Regions from separate parts of the Streptacidiphilus jeojiensis genome, predicted to be linked through region 1. Evidence: riboswitches for the same ligand, from Rfam matches in the RefSeq annotation. Region 1 holds a riboswitch; each other region holds the start of a gene.
The links. A riboswitch is a leader RNA that binds a small molecule or an ion and turns the genes downstream of it on or off. The one in region 1 is predicted to bind cyclic di-AMP.
Positions count from the first base shown of each region.

Region 2: linked by a shared signal. The riboswitch ahead of ABUW04_RS37390 (C40 family peptidase) and the one ahead of ABUW04_RS11765 (C40 family peptidase) in region 1 are both predicted to bind cyclic di-AMP.
Region 3: linked by a shared signal. The riboswitch ahead of ABUW04_RS39490 (M23 family metallopeptidase) and the one ahead of ABUW04_RS11765 (C40 family peptidase) in region 1 are both predicted to bind cyclic di-AMP.

Region 1 is NZ_JBEUKS010000003.1:604,713-610,327, forward strand. It holds gene ABUW04_RS11750 (hypothetical protein) at 1-944, shown strand, start outside; gene ABUW04_RS11755 (hypothetical protein) at 941-1,576, shown strand; gene ABUW04_RS11760 (bestrophin family protein) at 1,734-2,666, shown strand; cyclic di-AMP (ydaO/yuaA leader) riboswitch at 2,973-3,126, shown strand; gene ABUW04_RS11765 (C40 family peptidase) at 3,137-4,252, shown strand; gene ABUW04_RS11770 (alpha/beta fold hydrolase) at 4,275-5,132, opposite strand; gene ABUW04_RS11775 (TetR/AcrR family transcriptional regulator C-terminal domain-containing protein) at 5,291-5,615, shown strand, end outside.
Region 2 is NZ_JBEUKS010000020.1:117,945-123,559, reverse strand. It holds gene ABUW04_RS37410 (rhomboid family intramembrane serine protease) at 1-663, opposite strand, end outside; gene ABUW04_RS37405 (hypothetical protein) at 780-1,052, shown strand; gene ABUW04_RS37400 (NYN domain-containing protein) at 1,189-2,613, shown strand; gene ABUW04_RS37395 (C40 family peptidase) at 2,818-3,900, shown strand; cyclic di-AMP (ydaO/yuaA leader) riboswitch at 4,243-4,391, shown strand; gene ABUW04_RS37390 (C40 family peptidase) at 4,402-5,478, shown strand.
Region 3 is NZ_JBEUKS010000026.1:6,912-12,526, reverse strand. It holds gene ABUW04_RS39505 (PrsW family intramembrane metalloprotease) at 1-1,258, shown strand, start outside; gene ABUW04_RS39500 (hypothetical protein) at 1,415-3,100, shown strand; gene ABUW04_RS39495 (hypothetical protein) at 3,199-3,501, shown strand; gene ABUW04_RS39490 (M23 family metallopeptidase) at 3,652-4,617, opposite strand; cyclic di-AMP (ydaO/yuaA leader) riboswitch at 4,630-4,777, opposite strand; gene ABUW04_RS39485 (thioredoxin family protein) at 4,997-5,608, opposite strand.

The DNA.
Region 1 (5,615 bases):
CCTTCGCGTTGTTGTCACCCACCGTCTCGCCCATGTACTCGCTGGAGGTGCTGCGCCCCGACGCCGGGGTGTTCACCCCGTACCTGCCCGATCTGTCGATCACCAGGATCCTGTTCATGGGCGGCGCCGCGGTGGCGGCGCTGGGCCTGCTGGGCGTGCAGCGCACCTGCGGTGCGATCGGGCTGCGCCGGGCCGCCGCGGCCGTGGTCGCCGTCGGGCTGGCCGCCTCGGTGACCGCCACCGTCCTGGTCGGCACGGCGAAGGCCACCGCCACCGGAGTGGTCGTCCCGGCCCTGCACGACGCCGCGGACGACCGCCCGATTCCCGCCGTCCTGGTCTGCTCGCCGGGCGCGGTGCCGGTCTGCCTCAACCCGGTCTACCGCCGCTATCTGCCGGCCGCCACCGCGGCGCTGGACCCGCTGCGGCGCGAGGTCGCCGGGCTGCCGGGCGCCCCGGTGCGACTGGACCAGGTGGCCGCCCCGGAGCGCTTCCCGCAGGTGGCCGCCGCCCGGATCACCGGGACGCCGCCGGTCGCGCAGGTCTCCTTCGACTTCGGCTACGACGGCGCGGTTTGGCTGGGCCCGGGCGGACAGGGCCGCGGCTGCTGCTCCGCGGTGCAGCTGTGGTCCAGCGCCGCGTACCTGCACGCCCAGGTGCTTCCGCTGGTGGCGGTCCCGGTGGTGGACGGCCTGGTCGGTCACGCCGGGCCGGCCCAGCAGGCGGTGTCCGAGGGACTGCTGCAGGCGGTCGGCGTGCCGTCCGACGAACTGGCCGTGCTGGTGGCCGTGCAGGCCGCCCCGGCCGGGCTGTCGGGACCGGGCACCCCGGTCCAGGCCGCCGGGCAGCGGTTCGCCGCGCTGCCCGCCGCCACCAGGCACGCCTGGCTGACGGCCCACCTCGCGGACCTTCGGGCCGGCCGGATCACCCTGGACCAGCTGCCGTGAGCGCGCTGACCATGGGGGCGGCCGGAGGCCGGGCCCTTCGCCGCGGCGCAGCCGTGCGGTTGGTCCGACTGCATCTGCTGAGCCGTCAGGTGCCCGGCGCGCTGCTGGCGCTGGTCGGCTGCGGGATCGCGCTGCGGTGCACACTGCTGCTGCACTGGGCTGTCGGCGACGGCGCGGCCGCGCAGCAGACGCCGCTGCTGATCGAGGCGGCGGCCGCGTCGGTGGTCGCCGTAGCGGCCCGCAACCCCTTCGGCGAGAGCGAGCGCAGCACCGGGCGGTGGCTGCCGTACCTGCGGGTCGGCAGTGCACTGGCGCTGACGGGCGCTGCGGTGGGCCTGCTGGCCGCGGGCGCGGCGGGTGCGCACCTTCCGGGGGGATGCTGGGAACTGCTGCGCAGCGTCGCCGGGCTGACCGGCATCGGCCTGCTGTCGGCCGCTGCCCTAGGCGGCGCGGTGTCGTGGGTCGGACCGCTGGCCTACACGGTGGTCGCGGAATTCGCTCTGGCCGCAGCCTGGCGCACACCCTGGATCTGGGTCACCAGGCCGGGCCACGACACCGGCGCGGGACTGTTCGTGGTGCTGGTCCTGCTGGCAGGGGTCGTCCTGATCGCCCTGCGCGGCCCGCGTGACTGACCTGGGCCGTGGTGGATCTCCGTGCCCACGGATGTCGCTCAGGTGATGATATGTCAATTCAGGTCTGCTGTAAGGCGCACATGCCGCGGGGCGGGTTTCGCTCGAAACGAACTGTCTCCCGTGGCCTGTGGCGACGTGACGCGGCTAGGCTGGCACGGTGATCGTCAAGGGAAGCTTCAACGTCAGCAGAACTCTTCCGTTCGTCCGGTTCGATCTGGGGCTCGCGGCGGTGAGCAGCACGGTGGCCTACCTGCTGGTCGACCAGGCCGGCATCGGCTGGCTCGCGCTGCCCTCGCTGCTCGCCACCGTGCTGGGAACCGCGTTGGCGATCCTGCTCGCCTTCCGTGCCAACACGGCCTACCAGCGCTGGTGGGAGGCGAGTGGCATCTGGGCCCAACTGACGGGACAGTCACGGACGTTGATCCGGGTCGCCCGCAGTGTCACCGATGCCAAACTCGCCGACCCCGCGATCGACCCCGACACCGTCCGGGCCTGGCAACACGAGTTCGCCAACCGGCAGGCAGCGTGGGCGTACAGCCTGGCCCGACTGCTGCGCCGGCAGGACGCCACCCTCGAGCTCACTCGGCTGCTGTCCCCCGAGGAGGCCGAGCTGGTGCTGGCGGCGGACAACCGCCCCGCCGTGCTGGCCCGGCTGCAGAGCCAGGCCATCTTCCGCGGATACGGCCTCGGCATCCTGTCCGGTCTGGATAACTTCCAGATGGAGACCGCCCTGGCCGGTCTGTCCACCCAGCAGGCGCTCGCCGAGCGGATGAGCAACACGCCGATCCCGCGGCCGCACGACTATCTGAGCCGGTTGTTCGTGCACTCCTACGTGGTGGTGTTCCCCTTCGCCGCGATCAGCGCATTGACTTCCTACCGCTGGCTGGTCATTCCCTCCGCACTGTTGATCACCCTGTTCTTCCGCATGGTCGAGCGGGTCGGTGCATCCACCGAGGAGCCTTTCGCCAACCGTACCCAGGACGTCCCCATCACCGCCCTGGCCGTCAACCTCGAACGGGACCTGCTCGAACTGGTCGGCGTCGACCAGCGTCCGGCCAGGCCCGTTCCCGTGGACGGATACCTTTGGTAGCAGCCGGTCAGGAGGCCGGTTCGGATATGCGTCTTGTCACGCTGTGATCCTGGAACCCTGGATTGTATGTCCGGTTTGACTGCTGCGTGATTGTTCCGCGGTCATCCTGCGGTTACCGCGCGTAAGGAATTCCGGGGCGCATTCCAGGGGAATCGGATGCCTTTCACGCGGGCAATTGATCGGGTCTCGGTCGGGTCACTAGTGTCTGCGGTCGAACCACCGCGAAGTCGTCCTCCCGTTCCGGGGGGCCGCGGGGGTTTCCGCCGAGTCCGACCGTACGGCAGTCCCGCTTCCGTGCCATGGGAGTGACCGCAGTGGCTGTCCGTCAGTTTCGGAGCCGGGGAACCATGTTCCCTCGGGGTGAATCGACGTCAGGCCGGTACGCCGGTGAGGCGTTGTAGGGCGCGTCTTCCAGCCCGAACCCGTCAGCTCACCCGGTAGGCGGACGTAGGAAGAAGGAGCTCGCCTTCGTGGCGTCCCATCGTCGTCCCAGGAATCCCGGTCGCGCCCGCATATCCGTGCTCACGGCTGCCGCGGCCACCACTGTTGCCCTGTCCGCGACCGGCGGCCAGTCGGCGCAGGCGGCGCCGAAGCAGACCACCGCCCAGCTCAAGGCACAGATCGACAAGCTGAACAACGACGCGGACGCGGCGGTTCAGCAGTACGACAAGGCCCAGTCCGACCAGCAGGCGCTGCAGAAGCAGATCAACACGCTGCAGGACCAGGTGGCCCGGCAGCAGGCCTCGGTCACCGCGAAGGCCTCCGTCCTCGGCGCCATCGCCAGCGTGCAGTACCGCAGCGGGGCGATCGACCCCTCGGTCCAGCTGATGCTCTCCTCGGACCCGACGGACTACCTCAACCAGGCGTCCGCGCAGAGCCGGGTCGCCGACAGTCAGGCCGCCATCCTCGCCGACCTCAAGGCCCAGCAGGCGACCCTGGACCGGGCGAAGGCCGACGCCGAGGCCAAACTGAAGCAGCTGGACGCGACCAGCAAGCAACTGGCGGCTGCCAGGACCACCATGCAGCAGCGGCTGGACGCGGCGAAGGCCGAGCTGGATTCGCTGACCGCCGCTCAGGCCGCCGCGCTCAAGACCGCTCAGGACGCGGCGGATGCCCAGGCCAAGTCCAGCGCCCAGAACATCGCAGCCGGCCACGGCTCAGGCTCGGGCGCTGGCTCAGGCGGTGCGAGCGGCGGGGGTAGCAGCACCAGCGGTGCGAGCGGCCCCAGCGCGCCGGGCAGCTCGGTCGGCATGGCAGCGCTGGCCGCCGCCGAGACCCAGCAGGGCGACCCCTACCAGCGCGGGGGCACCGGCCCGGACCGCTGGGACTGCTCGGGCCTGACCCAGTGGGCCTTCGCCCAGGCCGGGGTGGCCATCGGCCGCACCACCTACGATCAGATCGACAAGGGCACCTCGGTCAGCCTCGCCGACATCAAGGTCGGCGACCTGGTCTTCTTCAACAACGACTCCCATGTCGGCATCTACGCCGGGGGCGGCCTGCTGTTCCACGCCCCGCACACCGGCACCGTGGTGAAGTTCGAGAAGATGTCCGAGATCGGCTCGATCTACGCGATCCGCCGTATCTGACGGTGCCACGACCGACGACCCCTCATGCGTCGTATCGATCGGCGTTGCCGCCTGCCGCGTCCCCGTCGTCCTGGGGGAGTTGTTTGAGGAAGGTGCGTACTGCGTCGGCGAATTCGTCGGGGCGGGTGGCGTGTACGAAGTGGTCGGTGTCCAGCTGGACGGCGCGGGCGCTGGGCCTGCGCTGCAGCATCTCCTGTGCCAGGGCCTGGCTGACGACCTGGCTGCGTGCTCCATAGACCAGCAGTGCGGGGCAGTCGGTGGCCAGCCAGTCGGCCCAGTGGTCGCCCTCGCTGAGCTCCTCGGAGTCGATCATGTCCTGGGGATGGAACGGCAGTCGCCAGGTGCCGTCCGGCAGGGCCATCAGGGCGTCGGCGAAGATCGGCCCGGCCGGCCCGAGACCATGGATCAGCTCCTTGCGGGTGGCCGCCCGATAGGGGCTGCCGCTGAGGAAGAGGAAGGGGTTCTTGCCGTCGTCGACCCCCATCACCGCGCCGGCGTCCTCAAGCACGAGGGCGTCGACGCGGTGCGGGTGACGGGCCGCCAGTTGATAGGCGTTCAAGCCGCCGAGCGAGTGGCCGAGGACGACGGCGCGCTCCAGTCCCAGGTGGTCCAGCACGGCGAGGGCGTCGGCGAGGTACCCCTCGCGGGAGTAGTCGGCGGCCCGGTCCGAGGCCCCGTGGCCGCGCTGGTCCGGTGCGATGACCCGCCACCGGGGGCCCAGTGCGTGGGCGAGGGGTGCGAACGCGGCCCCCTGGTCCAGGTGGCCGTGCAGGGCGAGCAGGGGGCGGCCGGCGCCGCCGAAGTCGAGAACGGACAGTCGGCGGCCCTCCAGGTCGAGGGTGCGGCGGACGGGGGTCGGGTGGTCGGCGGTGGTGTTCATCCGGCACTCCTGGGTGGGCTCGTGGGCCGGGTGTTCCCCGGCTGGTTCCCTCACCGTAGGGAGTGGGGTATGCAGGCGTATACATGCCCTAGTACAGTCGGTTGCCGGTTCCTGGTCAGCGACCGAGGTGCACTAGGTCGGCCGTCCGAGGAGGTCGTGTGACCGATACCCCGTCCCCCTATCTGCGGATCGCTGCGGAGCTGCGCGAGCGTATCGTCTCCGGCGAGCTGACCGCGGGTGAGCGGCTGCCGTCGACGCGTCAGATCGTGCGCGAGCACGGTGTGGCGATGGCCACGGCCAGCAAGGTACTGGCAGTGCTGTGCCAGGAGGGGTCGGCCCGCGCGGTGCCGGGCGTCGGCACCGTTGTCGAGGGGCCGGTCCCGCCCGACCCCCGGCCGGGCCGCACAGCGGCCGGGCCGCAGCGGCTGTCCGTGGCAGCCATCGTCCGCACTGCCACCGCCCTGGCCGACGCCGACGGGCTGA
Region 2 (5,615 bases), on a different contig from region 1:
CGCGGAGGGCGCCCCGACCGAGGCCCACTGGATCGCGAACCACACGCCGAGCACCAGCCAGGCGGGGAACCGCAGCGGCAGGAACAGCAGGAACGGGAGCAGGCTGGTCACCCGGGCCTTCGGGTGCAGCCGCAGGTAGGCGCCGAGGATGCCGGCGATCGCACCGGAGGCGCCGACCAGGGTCTGCGTGGCGCTGTCGCCGCCGGCGAAGACCGCGTAGCCGTAGGTCGCCAGGTAGCCCAGGGCGACATAGCTGAGGAGGTACGGCAGCCGCCCCATCCGCTCCTCGACCATCGCGCCGAAGACGTAGAGGAACAGCATGTTGCCCAGCAGGTGCAGCCAGCCGCCGTGGACGAACATCGCGGTCAGCACCGACAGGGCCGGGATCTTCGGGAAGCCGTCCGGCGCCGGGCAGCCCGGGGTGGTGGGTGCCGCGATCGGCTGGTTGTCCATCAGCTCGCTGGGGATCACCCCCCAGTGGTGGTAGTAGGCCAGCTCCGCACAGGCGCGCGCGTTCCCGCCGCCGTACAGCGGGTCGAGCCCGGAGACCGGGCCGACCAGGAAGACCAGCGTGCACGCCGCGATCAGGGCGTAGGTCACCAGCGGAACGAACGGCTGTGCGCCCCCGGGGGGCGGATTCTTCGCGCTTACCGGCCTCAACATGGATTGAGCATTCCTTAACCGGACAAATCTGACACCGGTTGTCCCGCCGTATCTGCCGTTGAGGGCAAGGCCATAGGGTTGTGCAGGTAGGCGTACCCGTCGCGAGAGGACCGCTCATGTCAGTTCCCCTTCCCACCGAGGGGACCCGGTGGCGCTGCACCCTGTGCGGCAACCTGACCCGCTTCGACGTGACCCGGTCCTCCCGCGTGGTCGAGTTCGTCCATCTGGACCTGGCCGGCGAGTCCCGGGTGGAGGAGCGCGAGGTGCTCAGCGAGACCGTGGAGTCGGTGCGCTGCCGCTGGTGCAACGCGGTGGACCAGGTGGAACTGGTGGACCGTCCGGGCGCGGAGGCCGAGGCGGCCGCGCAGGCGGGGCGTACCGAGGCCTGAGCGCCCGGTGTGAAGGCGGTGCCCCGGGGCAGGTGGCCTGAGGCATGTGTGGCGCGGTGACGAGTAGGGGGTAGGGCGGGCGAGAATGGTTACTGCGGGCAGGTAGTCCCGCAGGACCGGATCGGAGACAGCGGACGTGGTGGAGCGAGACCGGGCGGACGTCGCCGAGGGGCCCGTGGGCCCCGAGCAGGCGGCAGACCTCGCGCTGCCCGCCACCGAACCCGCCGAACCGGATGAGCCCGCCGAGCCCGCCGAGCAGTTGGACCGGCCGCTGCCCGAGGGCGTGCGGCGCAGGGTCGTCGGCATCGCCGCCGACGGGCTCAGCGCCATGCCGGTCGGCGAGTTGCCGCCCCGGCTGCGCCCCTACGCCAAGTTCACCCCGGTGCAGCGGGCCAGACGCGGGGCCACCGCCATCGCCGCCGCCCTGGAGACCGAGCCCGGCTTCCGGTCGCGGATAGCGGAACGAGTCAGACAGGGCCAGCCCGACCTGGTCGCGGCGCTGGAGAACGGGCAGGTTCCTGCCGCCGCCGACCCGCAGGACGTGGCCGCGGTGGCCTATCTGCTGCGACCGACCGGATGGAGCAAGCTGGTCGGCGACGCCGGCGAGGAGGTCGAGCGGGCCGAGTCGGAGGGCGCCGCCGCCGAGGCGGCCCGACTGGTGGAGAAGCTGCAGGCGGAGCTGTCCGCGCTGCGCGAGACCAGCAGGACCGAGGCGGACCGGGGCCGGGTCGAGCTGGACGAGACCAGGAAGGAGCGGGACTCGCTCCGCCGCCGGGTGCGCAGCCTGGAGGCCGACACCAAGCGCGCCGAGGCGGCGACCCGCAAGGTCACCGCCGAGCTGGAGGCGCTGAAGGCGGCCGGTGCCACCGAGCGCGGCACCACCGACAGCGAGGTGCGCCGGCTGAAGCACCGGCTGGCCGAGGCCGAGTCGGCCGTCGAGGCGGCCAGACGGGCGTCCAGGGAGGGGCGCAGCGCCGAGGAGATGCGGCTGCGGCTGCTGCTGGACGTGGTGCTGCAGGGCGCCCAGGGGCTGCAGCGGGAGCTGGGCCTGAAGCCGGTCACCACCCGCCCGGCCGACACGGTGGAGGCGGTCGCGCCCACCACGGCCTCCCCGCACGACGTGGCCAGACGCGCCCTGGACGGGGACGACCCCGCGCTGCTGGACCAGTTGCTGGCGCTCCCTCAGGTGCATCTGCTGGTGGACGGCTACAACGTCACCAAGAGCGGCTACCCGACGCTGCCGCTGGACAAGCAGCGGGTCAGGCTGCTGAACGGGCTCTCCATGCTCGCCGCGCACAGCGGGGCGGAGATCACCTGCGTGTTCGACGGCAAGGACCTGGACGCGCCGGTGCCGATGGCTCCGCCGCGCGGGGTGCGGGTGCTGTTCAGCCGGTCCGGGGAGAACGCCGACGAGTTGATCCGGCGTCTGGTGCGGGCCGAGCCGGAGGGCCGTCCGGTGGTCGTGGTGTCCACCGACAAGGAGGTGGCCGACGGGGTGCGGAAGGCCGGCGCGCGTCCGGTGCCCTCGGCGATGCTGCTGCGGCGGCTCGTCCGCACCTGAGCGATCCGTGCCGAGTGGTCCAGCCTGTGTGGCCTCCCAGGGTGCCTTAAGGGCTTTCCTATAAAGGACATTGCGCCCAATCACCCCCGGACTCACCGCCGAGGGCGACAGAGTCACATCAATCTCACTAGTCTCTCCCTTCGAACCTCTGTCTGTGAACGTCTGTCTGTGTTCGCCAGTGTTTGCTCGAAGGGACCAGCTTCTGTGGCCACGCACCGTCGCCCCAAGCAACCCAGCCGCGCCCGGGTGTCGATCCTGACCGCCGCTGCCGCCGCCGCTGTGGCCCTCTCGGCTCAGGCGACCGCTCAGGCAGCGCCGGCCAAGACCACCACCGACCAGGCGAAGTCCCAGGTCGAGGCGGACCAGTCGGCGGCGAACAAGGCGACGGAGCAGTACGACCAGGCGCAGGGCCAGGAGCAGGAGCTGCAGCGGCAGACCGGTGTGCTCCAGGACGAGATAGCCCGCCAGCAGGCGGCGGTGAACAAGGAGTTGGGCCAGCTCGGGCAGATGGCCAGCGCCGAGTACCGCGAGGGCGCGGTGGACCCGACGGTGAAGCTGCTGCTCTCCTCCAACCCGGAGGAGTACCTGAACCAGGCGTCCACCCAGAGCCAGGTCGCCGGCAGCCAGGCCGCGCTGCTGCAGATGCTGCAGAGCCAGCAGAAGACCCTGGCCGAGGAGAAGGCGCAGGCGGCCCAGGAGCTGACGGCGCAGCAGGCGCTGCTCAAGCAGATGCAGACGGCCAAGAACACCGCCCAGACCAAGCTGAACCACGCCCAGAGCGTGCTCAGTTCGCTGTCCGCGGCGGCACGCGCCGCGGTGGAGGCGGCGGCGCTCAAGGAGCAGGGGGCCGGCACCGGCGGTGGCGGCGGCTACAGCTCGGTGGACTCCACCGACAACCACATGTCGGTGTCCGACATCAACCTCTCCGGGATATCCGCCGCGGCGAGGACCGCCATGGAGGCGGCGATGAGCAAGGTCGGCATCGCCCCGTACGCCTGGGCCGGCGCCGGGCCCAACAGCTTCGACTGCTCCGGACTGGTGATGTGGGCCTACGCCCACGCCAACATCAGCCTGCCGCACTCCTCCGAGGGCGACGAGTCGGTGGGCACCCGGGTGGCCTCCAGCGCCGACCTGAAGGTCGGCGACATCGTGGTGATGGAGGGCGGCGCGCATGTCGGCATGTACGCCGGCAACGGGATGCTGCTGAACGCCCCCGAGTACGGCTACAACGTGTCGATCCAACCGATGTCCTACTTCGGGTCGATCGTGGCGATTCGCCGCTTCTGACGCAGGGTCGGCTCCGGACCGAAGGTTTGGGAGTCGGCTGAGGCGTGGGTTATCTCCTGATGTGACTCACGTCACACGGGTCTCGAACGCCTCGGCCTGATGACCGATTTGACCGCCATGTCGTCGCCAGATGGTCATTCCGCGACTACGGTCCGTTGGAAATCTGATGCAGTGTCGTAACCAAAGATAGTTTTTACTTACAGGGATTTGAACGGATCACGGTTGGGTCACTAGTGTCAGCGATCGAACCACCGCGAAGTCGATCACCCAGCCTGGGTGGCAGCGGAGGTTTCCGCCGAGTCCGACCGCACGGCAGGCCCGTCCCGAAGCCATCGGGGCGACCACAGGGGAGAGCCGTCAGTCTCGGAGCCGGGGAACCACGTTCCTCGGGGTGAATCGACGCCAGGCCGGTACGCCGGTGAAGCGCCGTAGGGCACGTCTTCCAGCCCGAACCCGTCAGCTCACCCGGTAGGCGGACGTAGGAAGAAGGAGCTCGCCTTCGTGGCGTCCCATCGTCGTCCCAAAACCCCCGGTCGCGCCCGCATAACCGTGCTCACGGCTGCCGCGGCCACAACCGTCGCCCTCTCCGCGACCGCCGCCCAGTCGGCGCAGGCGGCCCCGAAGCAGACCACCGCCGAACTCAAGGCGCAGATCGACAAGCTGAACAGCGACGCCGACACGGCAGTTCAGCAGTACGACAAGGCCCAGTCCGACCAGCAGACCCTGCAGAAGCAGGTCAACACGCTGCAGGACCAGGTGGCCCGGCAGCAGGCCTCGGTCACCGCCAAGGCCTCCGCCCTCGGTGCGGTCGCCAGCGCCCAGTACCGCAGCGGGGCGATCGACCCCTCGGTCCAGCTGATGCTCTCCTCGGACCCGACCGAGTACCTGAACTCGGCCTCGGCGCAGAGCCAGATCACCTCCAGCCAGTCCAACATGCTGGCCGAGCTGAAGACCGAGCAGTCGACGCTCAACAACGAGAAGTCCGAGGCCGAGACCAAGCTGAAGGCCCTCGACGCCACCAGCAAGCAGCTCGCCGCCTCCAAGGCCTCGGTGCAGAAGAAGCTCGCTGCCGCGCAGGCCAAGCTGGACTCGCTCACCGCCGCCCAGGCGGCGGCGCTGAAGGCCGCCAACGCCGCAGCCGCGGAGAAGGCCGCCGCGGCCGCCAGCAGCTCCTCCTCGTCCTCCTCCTCGTCCAGCAGTGCGAGCGGCTCGTCCTCCTCCAAGGCCGGCGACTCGGTGGAGGCGATCGCCTACGCGGCCGCCCAGACCAAGCTCGGCGACGCCTACGTCTACGGCGCCACCGGGCCGAACACCTTCGACTGCTCGGGCCTGACCCAGTGGGCCTACGCCCAGGCCGGGGTGGCCATCGGCCGCACCACCTACGACCAGATCAACGCGGGTACCGCGGTCACCCGCGCCAACCTGCAGGTCGGCGACCTGGTGTTCTTCAACGGTGACTCGCACGTCGGCATCTACGCCGGCAACAACACCGTGCTGCACGCCCCGCACACCGGCACCGTGGTCAAGTACGAGAGCATCGACACGATCGGCAGCATCTACGCGATGCGCCACATCTGAGAGCGTTCCGGCCGCCCAAACGGCTGTACGGGCCCGATCCCCTGCGGGGGGTCGGGCCCGTTGCGCTGTCCGGGACACCCCTCCCGACATGGCGTTTCGTCAAGTTGTACTAATTTCGGGGGTATTTTCGTCCTTGC
Region 3 (5,615 bases), on a different contig from region 1:
GACGCTGGGCGCCAGCCTGGTGGCACCGCTGGTGGAGGAGTCGGCCAAGGGCTCCGCGATCCTGCTGCTGTTCCTGTTCCGCCGCCGCGACTTCGGCGGCATCGTCGACGGCGTGGTCTACGCGGGGTTCACCGCGACCGGCTTCGCCTTCACCGAGAACATCCTCTACATCGGACGCTCGGTGCTGGACGGCGACAAGGACGGCGCCGGCTTCGCCCAGACCGTGGTCACCTTCATCCTGCGCGAGGTGATGTCGCCGTTCGCGCACCCGCTGTTCACCTCGATGACCGGGGTGGGCTTCGGGCTGGCCGCGGTGTCCCGCAAGCGCTGGGCGAAGGTGTCGGCGCCGATCGGCGGCTGGGTCTGCGCGATGTTCATGCACGGGACCTGGAACGGCTCCTCGGTGCTGGGCCCGCTGGGCTTCATCGGCGTGTACTTCCTGTTCATGGTGCCGGTGTTCTGCCTGATGGTCTGGCTGGTGGTGTGGTCGCGCCGGAACGAACTGCGGGCGCTGGAGCGGCAGCTGCCGGTGTACGCGGCGGCGGGCTGGATCGCGCAGCAGGTGCCGCTGGTGCTGTCGACGATGCGGACCCGGAAGCAGGCCCGGGAGCTGGCGAAGTTCACCCAGGGTCCGGTCGGCGACAAGGCGATGCGGGAGTACGTGGGCTTCGCCACGGCGCTGGCGTTCCTGCGGCAGCGCGCCGAGCGCGGGCTGGCCGGGCCGGACTTCGTGGAGCGCGAGCAGGAGCTGCTGCACCACCTGTGGGAGCGCAGGGAGCGGGTCGCGGAGATATTCACCCGGGTCGGCGCGCAGGAGTGGTACCGCCGCAATCCGCAGGCCAGGGGCTTCGGCGGGTTCCCGGGTGCGCCGGGGATGCCCCCCGGGGTGTTCGGGGTGCCGCGCGCGTTCGGCTCGCCCGGCGGCTACCCCACGCCCGGCTACGCGGCGGCCCCGGCGCCGGCCGCCTACCTGCCGGCCCAGCCGGGCCCCGGCTACGGCGGGTACGCGCCTAACGTACCGGGCGCCGGCTACGGCTACCCCGGGCCGGCGCAGCCGCAGCCCCAGCCCTGGCCGCAACCCCCGGCCTACGGCTACGGCTACCCGCAGCCGCGCCCCTACCCGCAGCCGTATCCCCAGCCGTACCCGCAGCCCTACCCCCAGGCCCAGCCCCCGGCCCAGCAGCAACCGCAGCCGACCCCGCAACCGCAGTCCGCGCAGGTCATCGACGCCCCCACCACCGTGGAGCCCCCCGGCTGACCCTGCCGTCCACCGGCGCGCACACACGGCGTGCGCACCATTCGTTCACGCCCTTGGCTGATCGCACCGGAACCATCGGGGGTCCCTCCCGCGTTGGACCTTCTGACCCCGCATGCAGCGTGCGGAGACGCCGACACAGCGTCAGGAGGCCCGCGGATGACAGATGGCATCTACCGCATGGCCGTGACCAGTGGCCACAGCCACCGCGACACGGTCACCCTCGCGGGACAGCAGGTCAGACACTGGCTGAAGGCCCAGCACTATGAGGACCCCGGCGCCGAGGACGGCCGCCACCGGGTCGGGGCGCAGGCCGTGCTCGACTGCGCCCTGAAGGACCGGGTCAGAGGCGCCAGCGGCGCCAAGGAGTCGGTCGCGCGCTGGCGACTACGCGAGTTCACGCCCCAGGGAATCTGGCAGACCTCACTGACGATCAGCACCCCTCCCACCGGCGGCACCTGGGTGCGCCTGGACGCCGAACAGCTGCCGGTACGCGGCGCCTCGGCGACCAAGGCCCCGGTTCCCGCCCTGGCCCGAGGCCTGCTCGACGTGCTCGGCGCGGCCGAGGGCGAGCACCAGGGCGCGGCCCGGGTGCACGGCATGCCCACCGTCATCGAACGCGGCGACGTCGACGAGGTGCTGGACGAGCTCTGCGACCCGGACCGCCGGATGCCGATCGTGGTCGCCAGCACTCCCCCGCGCACGGACTTCGACGACTGGCTGGCCGAGACCGTGGACCCGCTGCTGCGCGGCTGCGCCGGCCTCGCCGTGCTCTACGCGCTGGCCCCCGGCGCCGAGCGGGACTTCAACCGGGCCCTGGAGCACCACCGGGTGTACGGCGGCGCGGTGCGCACCTACCTCCCCGGCCTGGACCCGGCCTGGGCGCCCGAGGCCCAGCGGCACCGGGTGATGGGCCGGCACACCCTGGACACCGACCTGCGCCGCGCCTCCGGCCTGCTGGCCTGGCTGCCGCGCCGGCTGGCGGTGCAGTCCCCGCTGCCGGAGGCCCTGGCCGGGCTGCCGCCGCTGCGGGCCCAGAACCTGCGCGGCGGATCGGCCCCCTGGTCCGAGGAGAGCGCGGACATCGCCGCGATCGACGGCGTCCAGCCCGGCAGCCTGCTGGTGGACCACCACGAGGAGGAGGTCCACGAGGAGCGGGCCCGCGCCGAGGAGCTCCAGGAGGTGCGCCGCTGGCTGCGGGACGCCGAGGAGCGCGAGTCGCAGCTGGCCGCCGAGTACGACGAGCAGTACAGCGAGCTGCGCGAGGCCCGCACCCAGGTCAGGTCGCTGCGCGGGCGGCTGGCCGAGGCGGACGGCGGCGAGGGCGCGAACCGCGCCGAGCCGGCCACCACCCGGGTCGACCCGGTCTCCTTCGCCGAGCTGGTCGAGCGGATCGACGAGTTCCCGCTGCTCTCCTTCACCGGCGACCCCCGACTGACCCGCGAGCTGGACGACCAGACCGACCACCCCACCTGGGTCAGGATGGCCTGGGACGCGCTGCTCGCGCTGCAGGACTACGCCGAGGCGGCGGTGCACGGCGAGTCCGGCGGCGACTTCCGCCGCTGGTGCGAGAACACCCCGGTCGACTGCCATGTCTTCCCGCCGCGCAAGGTGATCCGCGACGAGTCGCGCACGGTCCGCACCAACACCAAGTGGAAGGGCGAGCGCGAGCTCCCGGTCCCGGTCGAGGTCAACCCGGCCGGCAAGGTCTTCATGGGCGCCCATCTGCGGATAGGCGGTGGCGGTACCGCGCCCCGGCTGCACTACTTCGACGACTGCTCGGGGACCGGGAAGATCTACATCGGCTACATGGGCCTGCACCTGCGGAACACCAGGACCAACTGAGTCCCCGGCCCGGCCCGGCCCGGGCGCGCCACCGGGGCCGGGTTAGGGTCGGAGCAGCAGTGGTTCCGGCGTTCGGATCTCAGGAAGGTCGTACGGAGATGGCACGCATTCCCTCGTCCTTGGTCGCGGCGGGCGGGCTCGTCGGCGGTTACGGGATCGCCCGGGCGACCAAGCGGCGGGAGCTGGGCGGGGTGGCCCTGCTCGCGGCCGGCGCGGTCGCGGCGACGCAGTGGAAGCGGACGGCCGGCCCGGCCACCGCGGTGGCGCTGAGCGGCCTGTACGTCGCCGCGTTCGCGGGCTCGCACCCGCTGGCGAAGAAGCTGGGCGCCTGGCCGTCGGTGGCCGCCGTGTCCTCCGGCGTCGCGCTGGCGTCCTGGGCGGCCGTGGACCGACGCGCCTGACGGGTCGCCGGCGGCAGCGGTCGGAGTCGGACTCGGAGTCGGGGCCGGACAGGCCGACGGTCCCAGTGTCGGGGGGTGTCACCGGGACCGTCGGAGTTCAGGGGGTGCCGCTCGGGATCACGCGTCGGACCAGCGGCAGTGCCGGGACTGTCAGAGCGCCAGGCCGTGCTGGGACAGCCAGGCCGCCGGGTCGACCGGCTCGCCGCCGCTCGGACGCACCTCCAGGTGCAGGTGCGGGGCGTTGACGTTGCTGCCGGTCGCGCCGACCCGGCCAATGGGCTGACCGGCCGTCACCGTGCCGGAGCCGACGCCGATCACCGAGAGGTGGCAGTACCAGACCTCGGTGCCGTCGGCCAGCGTCTCCACCACGCGGTAGCCGTACGCCCCGGCCCAGCCGGCCGAGGTGATGGTGCCGCCGCCGACCGCGACCACCGGGGTGCCGGTCGGGGCGGTGAAGTCCTGTCCGGTGTGCAGCTGGGACCAGAGCGAGTCGGACTGGCCGAAGCCGGATCCGGCGACCGCCGAGGCGATCGGCGCCACCAGGGCGCCGACCCCGGCCCGAGCCGTGGTCTGCTGCGCCGCCGCGGTCTGTGCGGCTGCGGTCTGAGCGGCCACGGTCTGTGCCGCTGCCGCCTGCGTCGCAACTGCCTGCCGGGCCGCCGCCGTTGCCTGGGCCGCGGCCTGCTGGGCGGCCAGCTCGGCCGCACGGGCCTGTTCGGCAGCCTCCTGCGCCGCCGTCTCGCGGGCCGCCGCCTCCCTGGCCGCTGCCTGGCGCGCCGCGGCCTCGGCCGCCGCCTGGCGCCGGGCCGTGTCCTCGGCGGTCGCCCGCTGCTGCGCGGCCTGGGTGCGGATCCGGTCGGCCAGGGCCGTACCCGGGTCGGCCGCGGGCCTGGTGAGGGTCGCCGTGGTGCCGTGGGCCTGCTCCTGGGCGACCAGGGTGCTGCCCCCGGTCTCGCGTACGGCCGCCGATGCGGAGGGGGCCGCGAGCGCGACGGCTCCGGTGGCACCGACCGCGGCCATGGCCGCGAAGCCCAGCACCGCCGAGGGGGCGGTCCGCTGCGGCGGGATCGGCTGCACGGGTGCCACGGGTGCCCAGGTGGGCGAGTTCGACGCCACGTTCGGCGTGCTCCTTTCCTTCCATCTCGCCGACCGGGTTAGCTGACGGGTTCGGAGAGGAAGGTCTCCTACGGCCAGGTGCGGCCGATTCACCCCGGGGTACTGAACCTCAGTACCGAATGGTTCCCCGGTTCCAGACAGGATTAGGCGATCGCGTGCGATGCCGTCCGAGCAACGGCAGACCTTCGCACTGCGTTATTGAACGGTAATCCTAGTGACGGTTGATGCCAAGCAATCCAGGGGGTGCAGTTGAGTGCTCACGGAGCGGAGTCGAGTTTTGTCCGGTTCTGCCCCGCAGTGACTGTTCCTGAGTATGCATCAGCCCGACTCTTCTCACCTTCCCTGCAGCTTCCCCGCAGCTTCCCCGCAGCCCCGGTGCTCACCGGGACGGCAGGTAGAGCCAGTCGACCAGGGTTCCGGCGAAGCCGTCGGCGTCCAGGTCGCGCGCATTGGCGAACGCCGACGGGTCGCCGGTGTCCCGCTTGGTGCCGTCCGGGCCGAGCAGCACCAGGGCGGGGATCCCGCTCTGCGCCAACGAGACGTAGCGGGCCGCCAGTTGGGTGTTCAGGTCGTAGTGCCCGACGTCCACGGTCACCAGGTGGTAGTTGCGGGCCAGGATGCGGTTCACCCCGGGGGTGTCCACCAGCGCGGACAGCGCCTGGCAGTCCTCGCACCAGGAGGAGCCGAAGTCGAGCAGCACCGGTCGGCCGTCCACCCCGGACGCCGCGACGGCCGCGGCCACCGCGGCGTTGGCGTCCGCCGAGGGGTCGTAGCTGTCCGGAACCGGGGCGAGGCTCACCGAGGGCAGCGGGACGAACGGATGGGCGTAACCCACCTGGCCCGCGCCGTGGGCGGCTCCAGGGGTGGCGGCGTCGCCCGGCGCCCCGCGGTGGCCGGGTGCCTGCCCGGACACCGTCATGCAGCCACCGAGCAGCAGCAGGGCTCCCAGCGCACCGGCGATCACGGCAACCCGTCGCCGAAACCCGCGCACGGCACTC